One region of the Shewanella sp. BJSY2023SW007 genome, then DNA from elsewhere that is predicted to be linked to it. Evidence: predicted binding sites of a transcription regulator. Region 1 holds the regulator's gene; the other holds the start of a gene.
The links. Region 1 encodes MetJ, which represses methionine synthesis genes. Its sites were predicted from a motif close to TAGACGTCTAGACGTCTA; they were not measured.

Region 1 (5,805 bases):
ATAAGAGTGGCACTGAAGTCGGAGCCGTTGCGACCGAGCAACAGAGTTTCGCCTTGGCTATTGGCGCAGATAAAGCCGGTGATCACCAGGCGCTCATCGGGATGCTCGGCCAGCAGCCGCTGCACCCTTTCACGGGACTCATCGAGGCGAATCCTGGGTACTGCGCCCTCATCGGCAATCAATAAACTGCGGGCATCCACATGGGAAGCGGCAACACCGGACTCCCGCAGCAGCGCCGCCATCAGTCTGGCCGACCAGCGTTCGCCGAAACCCACCACCTGATTGCATTGGTATTCGCTGAGTTCAGGCAAGGACAATAAACTGGCCAGTTGCGCCTTATCTGTAGACAGACGCTCCCGCAGTTGACGTGCCTGTTCATTGCCCAGCAGCTGTTCAATCAGATTCTGCTGATAACCGACAAGCACCTGTAGCTCTTCCTGCCACAGAGCGCCAGATTCCTTCAGGTTCAGCAGTTTATAGAGAAAATTGGTACTCTTGCCGGCAGCGGAAACCACCACAAGATCATCGGCATGACCATGGGTTAGCAAAATATGGGCGACCCGTCGGTAGCAATCGGCATCGGCGAGACTGGAACCGCCAAACTTATGTAGGTGACAACGTGCCATCTCAAGCTCCTTCAATTCAACAGTTTGCGGCTGCCGCCAATCCGGCGGCGATATCGTCCAGCAGATCCCGGCCATCTTCTATACCCACAGACAAGCGGATAAGCGTGTCTTTAATACCGGCTTCGGCGCGAGCCTCACTCGCCATGGCTCTGTGGGTCATGGTGGCGGGCACGGCCACCAGGCTCTCAACCCCTCCCAGGCTCTCGGCCACGGAAAACAGCTTGAGCGCGCCGAGGAAGGCAACCACCTGCGCCTCATCACCCTTGAGTTCAAAACTCAGCATAGCGCCAAAGCCACTCTGCTGCCTGGCGGCAATCTCATGACCTGGGTGACTCTTAAGCCCCGGATAGTAAACTTTGTCTACCACGGGACTCTGGCTCAGCAGCGCCACTATGCGCTCGGCATTGGCCTGATGCTCGCGGATCCTCAGCGCCAGAGTACGCAAGCCACGCAGGGTCAGGTAGCTGTCGAAGGCGCCACCGCTCAGCCCGAGCGTGTTGGACCACCAGTGCAATTGCTCTGCCAGTTCAGGATCTTTGGCAATCACGGCGCCGCCTACCACATCGCTGTGGCCATTGATGTATTTAGTGGTCGAGTGCACCACTATGTCGGCCCCCAACAGCAAAGGCTGTTGCAGCGCCGGCGATAAAAAGGTGTTGTCGACCACCACCAATGCCCCCTGCTGGTGGGCCGCCTCGGCAATGGCGGTAATATCCACTACCCGCAGCAGCGGATTGGATGGCGTCTCGAGCCACACCATGCGCGGCTTTTGCGCCAGGGCAGCGGCGAGTGCTTGCGGGTCGGTTTGATCCAAAACCTGCAAACGAAACTGGCCCTTGGCGGCCAGATTGGTGAACAGCCTATAGCTACCGCCATAACAGTCATGGGGCACCAACAAGAGGTCATCCGGCCCCAGCAGGTTGACTACCAGAGTAATGGCCGCCATACCGGTAGCGGTTATTGCCGCACTGCAGCCCTGCTCCAGCTCCCCCAAGGCATCCCCCAGAATGGAGCGGGTAGGATTACCCGAGCGGCTGTAATCAAAGGCTCTTGGCTGAGTGTGGCTATCAAAGGCATAGTTGGTCGACAGATAGATGGGTGGCACCACGGCCCCGTGCTGGCTGTCTGATTCGATGCCCTGCCGGACCGCTGTGGTTGCTAATCGCCGCTCTGTCATAATCGACTCCTGAATGCTGAAGTTCGACACCACAAAGATGTCTGGACGTCTAAATCTAACCAATGACCATCCAGCCGTCAATAGGCATCAAGACGTTTGGACGTCCAAATGTATGGATTTCTGTTCATATTGCACAGATTTTGCAGGCAATCATTTGACTGTATCCTGTAAGGGTTTAAAATCTGCTGCGAATTAGTGAGATCACAGGTGAATCAATGACTGAATGGAATGGCGAATACATCAGCCCTTATGCCGAACACGGCAAGAAGAATGAGCAAGTGAAAAAAATCACTGTCTCTATTCCGTTGAAGGTACTGAAAGTATTGACCGATGAGCGCACCCGGCGCCAGGTAAACAACCTGCGGCACGCCACAAACAGCGAACTGTTGTGCGAAGCCTTCCTGCATGCCTATACCGGCCAGCCACTGCCCAATGATGAGGATTTGTCCAAAGACAAACCAGACAGCATCCCGGAAGAAGCCAAACGCATGATGGATGCCATGGGCATTGAATGGGAAGACATGGAATAAGTGTCTTATTCCTCTGAATTATCTTATTGTTGAACAAGGATCGCTGCGCGATCCTTTTCTTTTGGGAGCTTGCGAATGCTGTCATTGATAGATCCCGTCACCCTGTTGCTGGCATCCCTGATCATATTTACCGGTGCCCTGACCCAGTCGCTGATAGGCTTTGGCCTGGCAGTGGTAGCCACTCCCTTATTGTATATCGTCGATCCGGAGCTGGTTCCCGCTCCTGTTATCGCCATGGGGTTTTCCATCGCCCTGCTGACACTGATACGCGAGCGCGGCCACCTGGAATTCAACGGCTTGCAATATGCCTTGCTGGGAAGGCTCCCCGGCGGCCTGATTGGTGCCACCCTGCTGTTGCTGGCACCGCAACCGATTATGGGCTTGACCATAGCCCTGATTGTGGCCGTAGCCGTATTCCTCAGCCTTAGAAAGTACAGCATCAAGATCAACCGCCTCAGCCTGTTTATTGCCGGGATATTTTCCGGGATATTCGGCACCGTGGCCGCCATAGGTGGACCGCCGATGGCTCTGCTGCTGGCGGGTAAGGATGCCAGTCAGTTCCGCGCAGCGCTGTCGGCCTTCTTTATCTTCAGCTCCTTGATAGCCTTGATTATTCTCGGCTGTTTTGGCCTCTTGACCTTGAGACACTTATGGCTGTCGCTGTTGCTGCTGCCTGCGGTATTTCTCGGTTTTCTGCTGGCTGGCCGCTTGGTGGGCCGGGTGGATAAAGAGAAGACCCGAGTTCTGACGCTGGCGCTGTGCGCCCTGAGCGCTCTGTTGCTGACCATCAAATCAAGCCTGGCGCTCATCAACGGTTAATTTTAGAAGTGATAGCTGGTTTGCAGCACGCCGCCTATGGCGTCATCGCTGCCAAACATGCCGGTGAGATCCAGCCGGAAACTGTTGCCTATGGCGAACCCTGTCCCGAGTGAATAAAGATCAGCGCTGTGATCATTGAGATCCTGGCGATAACCGAGCCGTAAAGCAACCCAGTCGGTAGGCCGGTATTCACCGCCTAAACGCCAATAGCGGCTGCCCTCAAGCTCGGCAAACTTGTCGTTGTCGGTAAGATCCAAGTCGCTGCTGAGTGAAAAGGCTGCCCAGTCATAGGCCACCCCGGCGGTAACCATAGGTTTCACCTGATAGGTAAGCTGCACGCCGCCGGCCTCTATGCTGCTTAAGTCCCGCTCGATAAGATTACGACCGCTGACACCGATAACCAAACCATCCAATGGCTGAAATGCCAGGCCAAGATCCAGGTTAAAGCCTGTGTCATCACTGCGATAATCATCATCATTGAAATCATCGGCATCGAAGTTGTTGGCGCTGACGGCATAGTTGAAACTATCCAGCCGTTGCAGCTTGGGAGTGACTCCCACTGTCACCGGCATATTGACGATAGATAGCGGATAGCTCACAGCCACCCCGAGCTCGGAAACCGCCCCGGCCACCACTCGCCCCTGGGAGGTCAAATCTTGGATTTCCGGCGGGTTATTGGGATCCAGATTATCCAGGGTATCAATATCCGCAGCGGCGATTTCGGCTATCCCCAGAGCATCGAGATAACTCTTGAACACAAAGGCATAGCTAAAACCATCCGAGGGCAGGACCAACGCCATATTGATACCGGCACTAACGTAAGCGCTATTGCCCTGCAGCGATTGCAAGTCACCACTGAGGCGCTTGCGGTAGTCATCGATAGCCGCTGTGTCGGCGGCGTCTATGGCATTGACCAGGGCGTCATAGTTATCCTGCAGGGCGTCAAACTTGTCGATCATCTGATCTTTATCGGCGCCATCGGCGCCTATGGTGGGAATGAGTAAACTGAAGTCACTGCTGCGGCGCGAAGGCAAAGCCAGCAGGGCCGGATTGGAAAAGGCCGCCGCCTCACGATTACCGGCCGCCACGGCAACCCCGCCCATGGCATCGGCGCGGGCCTCATAAACATCCTGCCCAGCCAACGCCAGCGTGCTGGCAAGCCCCGTCGTAAGCAGTGTCAACAGACTCAGTTTCATCTCATCACCCTCTTGCTTTTATCTGTAACCAGACGCAAGACGTTAGTTATATGGGTTAAAGATAGTCCAAATCTCAGTGGCACAATGGTATCAAGATACAAAAAAAGCCCGTACCAAATGATACGGGCTGAGGCTCAAACAGGTTCAGAAGTACTTGTTAACCAAGATAGCTCTGACCTGCATAGAGAATAAAGTGTCTAAGTGCCAGCACCCCGGTCAGACTACAGCAGGCTACCGCCAACATAGCGCCCTTGGTGTGACGGGTACTCGCAGGCAGCAACAACATTGAAAGCAGCGGGATACCAAAGCCGATACCCACAACCCCAATCCAGAACACGCTGGCCCAGACGCCACTTGTCAGTGATGCCAGCGCTGCCGCCGCTGCACCGCCCTTGAAATAGAGCGCGCAGAACAGCATGAACAGGAACAGGATTTCTGCCGCCATTATGGGCAATTCCAAACCGTGCATCCGTCCCAGCTGTGGGCAGTGCTTGTCTGTCTTGAACAGCAGCAGCGCCACTACCGCATTGGCGGCCGCACCGGCCGACAAGCCGGATACCAGGAACAGCGCCGGTAATACGGCAGTGTTCAGCATGGGGTAAGCGTTCATGGCGGAGATCAGGAAGCCTGTGTAAGCACCCACGACAATCGCCAGCACAAACAGCAGTACTTCCATAGTCTTGCGAAGGCCAGTCAGTGATTCTGCAATCCCTTTAAGAAAGCCCAGGCCCCAGTTACCGAGATCATCTTTCAGCACGACCAGCGCATAGGCAAAGGTCAGCGGAATATAGGCCAGCAGCGCCAACACCCCGATGGACATCACAGATGTCAGGTTGTAGTTGATCAGGATCAGCCAGAAGTGGAACGGCTTGGTCAGGTCAAACACCAGACACAGCATCCCCAGACAAATAGCCACTGGCGCTATCAAGGCTGCCGCCTTGAGAAGACCGCTGTCACCCTCTGTCTTGTTTTGCACCCAACGCAGCCCGATACCAATCAGCAGACTGCCTGCCGATAACCCAGCCAAGAAGAGGTAAACCGCAATGACCCAGTTCCAGGTTACAGGGTCGTATTGTGTCATATCGCCCCAAGTATTGTTCATGATTGGATCCCCCCTCTCTTGACAGGAATACGGTAGATTCTGGGCTTGGTACCCAGATGGGTCTTGTCCTGATAAGTCACGCGAGTGTTAAGCAGAGTCGCCACCTCGCTGCCGACCTCATTGGCATCACCGAACACCAGGGCATCGGTAGGACATACGGTCACACAGGCGGGTTGTTCGCCGCGCGCCAGTCGGGTGTCCTTACAGAAGTTGCACTTGTCGGCTACCTTGGTTTCCGGGTTCATAAAGCGCACTTTGTAGGGGCAGGCCGCCACACAGTACATACAGCCAACGCATTTATCTGCCTTGATGGAAATAATGCCGTCCTCGCCCACATAGGCCGCTCCGGTAGGAC
Region 2 (5,805 bases), on a different contig from region 1:
CCGCTTCGTCCGAGCTGATGGGGGATGAACCTGTCAGTTCTATTATCTTGTATACATGGCTCATGGGGCTTCTCCTGATAGTTATCTGAGTCCGGTTGGTGACCTGAGTATAGACAGAAATGGTCAATGGCATATTTCCCTTGGTTTCTGTATATTTCTCAGTTGGATAACCATCAGAAAAAATCAAGGGATTGCCATGCAATTAAAACATTCAGGTCCAGGGATAGCCTCATTTGTCACCAGCATATTGAGTGGAATAGCCCTGTTTATTACTTTTATTGTTGCCGGAACCCTGGAAACAACAACACCGGGCGGCATGGATGAAAACTCCATGGAAGCGGTTCTTGTGGGGTTAATGATCATCTTTATGATGTTGGTCTGTCTGGTGTCTTTGGGGTTGGGTATTGGTGGCCTGGTACAAAAAGAGCGCCAGAAAATCTTCGCCATTCTGGGCACAATCTTTTCAAGCTTGATCATCCTGGGCACTGTGGGCCTGATGATACTGGGAATAAGCATGAGTTGAATCTTTACCGCGTTGAAGTCAATCAACATCAGGGGCGCATTGCGCCCCTGACTATTATTAACCACAGAGTTTTATCACCCGAGTCGACGTCGCAACTCCCTGGTGGCATCAACCATGTTCTTCAAAGCCGGTTCGACTTCTTCCCAGTTACGGGTCTTCAAGCCGCAATCCGGGTTGACCCAGAGCTGACGCAGAGGAATTTTCTGCGCCGCCTTTTCAATCAGGCTTACCATGGCCTCCACTGTTGGAATATTGGGGGAGTGAATATCATAAACCCCAGGGCCGATTTCATTGGGATAGTCAAAGTCTTCGAAGGCATTCAACAACTCCATCCGTGAGCGCGATGTTTCTATGGTGATCACATCGGCATCCATGGCGGCAATTGCCGCAATAGTGTCGTTGAATTCGCTGTAGCACATATGGGTGTGAATTTGGGTCTCGTCTCTGACACCGGCGGCGCTGAGCTTGAAAGCGGCCACGGCCCAATCGAGATAATGGGCCCAATCGCTGCGTTTAAGCGGCAAGCCTTCCCTAAAAGCCGGTTCATCAATCTGGATAATGCCTATGCCCGCCTGCTCCAATGCCACCACTTCATCGCGTATCGCCAGGGCCAACTGAGTCGCTATCTGTTCGCGGCTGATATCCTCGCGGGCAAAGGACCAATGCAATATAGTCACGGGACCGGTCAGCATGCCTTTCACCGGCTTGTCGGTAAGACTCTGGGCATATTCGGCCCAGTCAACTGTCATCGCCTTGGGACGGGTCACATCGGCGTAGATCAGCGGCGGCTTGACGCAGCGGGAACCATAGCTCTGCACCCAGCCATGTTTGGTAAAACCAACGCCATCGAGCTGTTCACCAAAGTATTCCACCATGTCGTTGCGCTCGGCTTCACCGTGTACCAGCACATCTATTCCCAGCTTGAGCTGACGTTCTATGGTATCTCGGGTCACCTGTTGCAGTTGCTCTGTGTACACAGCATCGTCCAACTCACCCTTGCGCCAGCGGCTGCGAAGGTTACGAATGGCTGCCGTTTGCGGGAATGAACCTATGGTAGTCGTCGGCAACAAAGGCAACTTGAACCTGGCCTGCTGGGCTTGTCTGCGCACCTCAAACTCATGGTTTCGGTCGTAATCGGCCGCGCTCAGCGCATCGATTCTGGCACTGAGCTGCTGATTGCGCCCCTGCGCCCTGGCCGCGCGCCGACTTCGGCAACGGGCGACCACAGCTTTGGCGCTTTCCGTCTCAGGCGCCGCCAAAAGCGCCTTGAGCTCCTGCAACTCGGTGAGTTTTTGCCTGGCGAATGCCAGCAGACTTTTAAGCTCGGGCGCCAGCACGGTCTCCACCTCGAGATCCACCGGGGTATGCAACAGGGAGCAGGAAGTGGCGAGCCAGAGCCTGTCTCCCAAATCACGCGCCAGTGGCGCCAACTGCTCGGCCACAAGATCCAGATCGGCGGCCCAGACGTTACGGCCGTTAATCACCCCAACCGATAACACCTGTTCGGGCGCCAATGCCCCGACAAAGGCCTGCAACTGCTCGGGCGCGGTGACCAGATCCAGGTGAATACCCGCCACCGGCAGTGCCGACAACAGACTTTGATGATGGGCTACAGTGCCGTAATAGGTTGCCAGCAACAGCCTGAGCGGCGCCGACTCGAGCACGCCGTAGGCCTGATGGAAGGCCTGCTGCCAGCTGTCATCCAGCTCAAGTGCCAGCGCAGGTTCATCCAATTGCACCCATTCAACGCCCTGGGCGGCAAATCGGGCCAGAATGGCTTGATAGCATTGCAGCAGCGCCGGCAGCAATGTCAAACGGTCAAACTCTGCGCCCACTGTCTTGGACAGATACAGGAAAGTGACCGGCCCCAGCAGTACCGGCTTGGCAGTGTGGCCCAACGCCTGAGCCTCGGTCACCTCTTCAAACAACTGCTCCCAGGCAATATCGAAGCGCTGATCTTCGCTGAGCTCAGGCACCAGATAATGGTAGTTGGTGTTGAAGTACTTGGTCATTTCAGACGCCGGCGCATGCTTACCGCTGGGTGCTCGGCCACGGGCAACCCGGAACAGGGTATCGAGATTGACAGCGCCGCCGTCACTGTGACGCTCGGGGATTACCCCCAGAGTCGCACTCAGGGTCAGCACCTGATCATAGTAAGCAAAATCGCCGACCGGTAACAGCTCTACCCCGGCATCAGCCTGCCACTGCCAATGGATGCGCCTAAGCTCCTTGGCAACACTCTGTAGTTCGGCTTGGCTGGACTCACCACGCCAATACTTCTCCAAAGCAAACTTGAGTTCACGTCGACGCCCGATACGGGGAAAACCAAGACTGTTTAATCGCATAATGTATACCATCCTCTGTAAATTGTGCTGCAAGTGACTGGCGACGCCGTAATACAACAAATCAAACTGGGCGTCTGGACGTCTAGAAGTTTATTGTGTTAGTCTCAGCACAGGCAACCGAATTGAATTCAAGGGCAACATGAGCGGCATTCATGTGGAGAGGAAATGATAGAACTGAGACACCTTCGTACTCTGATAGCACTGAAAGAAAGTGGCAGCCTGGCCGGCGCGGCGAAGAAACGCTTTGTCACTCAGTCGGCACTGTCGCACCAGATTAAAGAGTTGGAGACCCGGATTAACTCCCAGGTATTTGTCCGCAAAAGCAAACCTCTAACCTTCACGCTTGAGGGCAGTCGCCTGCTGAGCCTGGCAGAAGAGATACTGCCTCGGGTACAGGAAACCGAATTTGTGCTCAAACGCGGTCTATCTGGAAGCAGCGGCCCATTAAAGGTAGGTATTGAATGCCACAGTTGTTTTCGCTGGCTGATGCCTGTAATGGAAGCCTTTCATCAGTCTTATCCTGATGCCAACCTGGATCTCTCAAGCCGCCACCTGTTCGACTCACTCAATGCGCTGGAAACCGGTGAGCTGGATATAGTGCTAACCTCAGATCCTGTGCCCGGCCATGCCCTTGCCTACCAGCATCTATTTGATTTTGAAGTGAGACTGGTGATGGCCAAAGATCATCCTTTAGCCGGCAACAGCTATATTTTGCCGCAACAACTGGCAGGGGAAGCTATCATCAGTTATCCGGTGCCGCTGGAAAGGCTGGATATTTTCCATCACTTCCTCGAGCCGGCCGGGGTGGTGCCCGGCCCACAAAAACGCTGCGATCTTACCAATGTATTGCTGCAACGCATCGCCTGTAAGGAAGGAGTAGCCGCTTTACCCAGTTGGTCACTGACCGAGGCCCAGGGCTTAAGCCTGACCTCTGTAAAACTGGGGCAGGAAGGCCTGAAACGGCCACTGTTCGGAGCCTACCGCCGCGACAGCAGCAATAGAGTGCAATTGCAAAGGCTGCTGGAATTAATAGCCAAAGAGGGATTACAGCGCCAGGACAGGCACTGACTGAGCGGCAGCCACAGTCACTGATAGTCGGCGACAGTCACAAAAAGATTTAGAGTGGATTTAGCAGCAAGCCGCGCTGCGACAATACCCTTCTCAGTACCAGTCCGGGTGAATGGGGATCCCGGGTCTGTCTCAAGTTATGGGCGACCATAAACTCATTTTGCAGCTCATCATCCAACCCCAGAGATTCAAAGGCTTCCACCGTCAGTGTTTGCTGCTGAGTATCTATTAATGTCTTGATAATGCCCAGCGGAAAGCACTGCTCGGCTTCGGCGTTGAGATAGGCAAACGCCGTCAGGGCGATGATCTGACCGAATACGCTGAATAGTGCCAGAGTCTGCACTTCGTCCGCGTCTATCTGTACCCCTTGCATCTGATGCAAACTATCCACAGATTCGATCGCCACTGACTCGGTCAAACGCCAATAGCCTTGTACCAGCTTGCGATATGGCTGCGGCAATTCATCGAGCCGCTCCTTAAGATAGAAACTAAAGGCATAACGGTAGATATTGACCTGTCCAAGGCGCACCAAGGCATCCTTGAGGCTGCGGTTTGGCTGAACGGAAGGTGAGAGCGCGTTATTACTGCGCCACAGCAGATGGGCTGCCAGCGCGGGATCGGTCGCGACAATATCAATCACATTGCGGATATCGCCATCAGCAATAATGGCCTTCTTAAGCGGGATCAGGATGCCGCGGCGACCTATCACCTGCTCTTCGTTGGCTATGATGGCACGCACTTGAGTAAAAACCTGCTGCTCAAGATCTGTCATGTGATTCTTTAAACCTGCTGTTATTTATTATGAAGGCACTATTGCCATTTATTATGGCAGAGAATTTACCCACAAAATGCCCACCAGGGTCAAGTTCAATCGATAATTAGCCCAGTTTTTGCCAAATAGAATCAAAAAGTAGCATCAAAAAGCGCCCGCCTCCTGCAGCTTGGAGAAGATGACTTGCGCCAAACGCGCATAGCCCTGTTGATTGAGATGCACAGTATCAGACTTGAGCTCGTTTGAACGCAAAAGCTCAGACAGAGTCTCCTCCAACAAGATGGCGCCGTGCTTGTCGGCCAGTTCGGCATACAAAGGCAGGGGCGACAGCAATAGATTCTTTTGCGGCACAGCCAGCAGCACTACCGGAATTTGCCGGGCCTTGGCCTCAAATAACATGGCCTCAATGTTTTGCGCCAATTGCGCCTGGTTGCGGCCGCGGAGAATATCATTACCGCCTTCGAGCAAAATAAGCAGATCCGGCTTGGTTTCATCCAGCAGCGCCGGCAAACGCTCAAGCCCGGCAGCCGATTGCTCACCGGAAATCCCGGCGTTGATCACCTCACAGCGGCACAACTCAGCCAGATGACTGGGATAATCCTGCCCGGCCTTGGCTCCCACGCCTTGGGTCAGGCTGTCACCAAAGGCCAGCAGTTTGCCATTGCTGCCGATATAAGCCAACTTGGGCTCGGAACAAGCCAGCAAAAACAGCGACAACAGAGCTATGACCACGCCCCTCAAACCATATCTGAAATCAAGGTTCATATTTCGGCTCTTGCCTCCTTATCAGTGGGAGCTTTCCTGCTGAAAAAAGCCCAAGCCCTCAACTAAAACAGATCGAGATACGGGCAGCAAAAAGCCGGGGGAACCCGGCTTTCTATGAAAAGCGCCACAAGGACTTATCCGCACCTTCCTGAATCAGAAGCGATAGCTGACGCTGAACCTCAGCGCGCGGCCGCTGCCCGAGTAATAACCATCGCCCCAGGTACTGAAATAACCCGAGCTGGCGTATTGCTTGTCAAACAGGTTATCGGCCCTCAGGCTGGCAAGCCAGGCATCACGGCTGTAGTTGAGGGCGATATTCCCCAGCCAGTAGC

Region 2: the regulator MetJ is predicted to act here: its motif matches at 2,944-2,961, upstream of metE (5-methyltetrahydropteroyltriglutamate--homocysteine S-methyltransferase).

Annotation. Positions count from the first base shown of each region.
Region 1 covers NZ_JBKORL010000038.1:2,109-7,913, forward strand. Annotated here, with positions in the region: gene ACMHXE_RS07055 (bifunctional aspartate kinase/homoserine dehydrogenase II) at 1-626, opposite strand, end outside; gene metB (cystathionine gamma-synthase) at 643-1,803, opposite strand; gene metJ (met regulon transcriptional regulator MetJ) at 2,019-2,333, shown strand; gene ACMHXE_RS07070 (sulfite exporter TauE/SafE family protein) at 2,409-3,152, shown strand; gene ACMHXE_RS07075 (conjugal transfer protein TraF) at 3,155-4,348, opposite strand; gene nrfD (NrfD/PsrC family molybdoenzyme membrane anchor subunit) at 4,506-5,450, opposite strand; gene ACMHXE_RS07085 (4Fe-4S dicluster domain-containing protein) at 5,447-5,805, opposite strand, start outside.
Region 2 covers NZ_JBKORL010000047.1:7,643-13,447, reverse strand. Annotated here, with positions in the region: gene ACMHXE_RS07930 (dodecin) at 1-64, opposite strand, end outside; gene ACMHXE_RS07925 (hypothetical protein) at 197-523, shown strand; gene metE (5-methyltetrahydropteroyltriglutamate--homocysteine S-methyltransferase) at 598-2,868, opposite strand; gene ACMHXE_RS07915 (LysR substrate-binding domain-containing protein) at 3,034-3,936, shown strand; gene ACMHXE_RS07910 (HDOD domain-containing protein) at 3,986-4,708, opposite strand; gene ACMHXE_RS07905 (GDSL-type esterase/lipase family protein) at 4,853-5,473, opposite strand; gene ACMHXE_RS07900 (TonB-dependent receptor) at 5,627-5,805, opposite strand, start outside.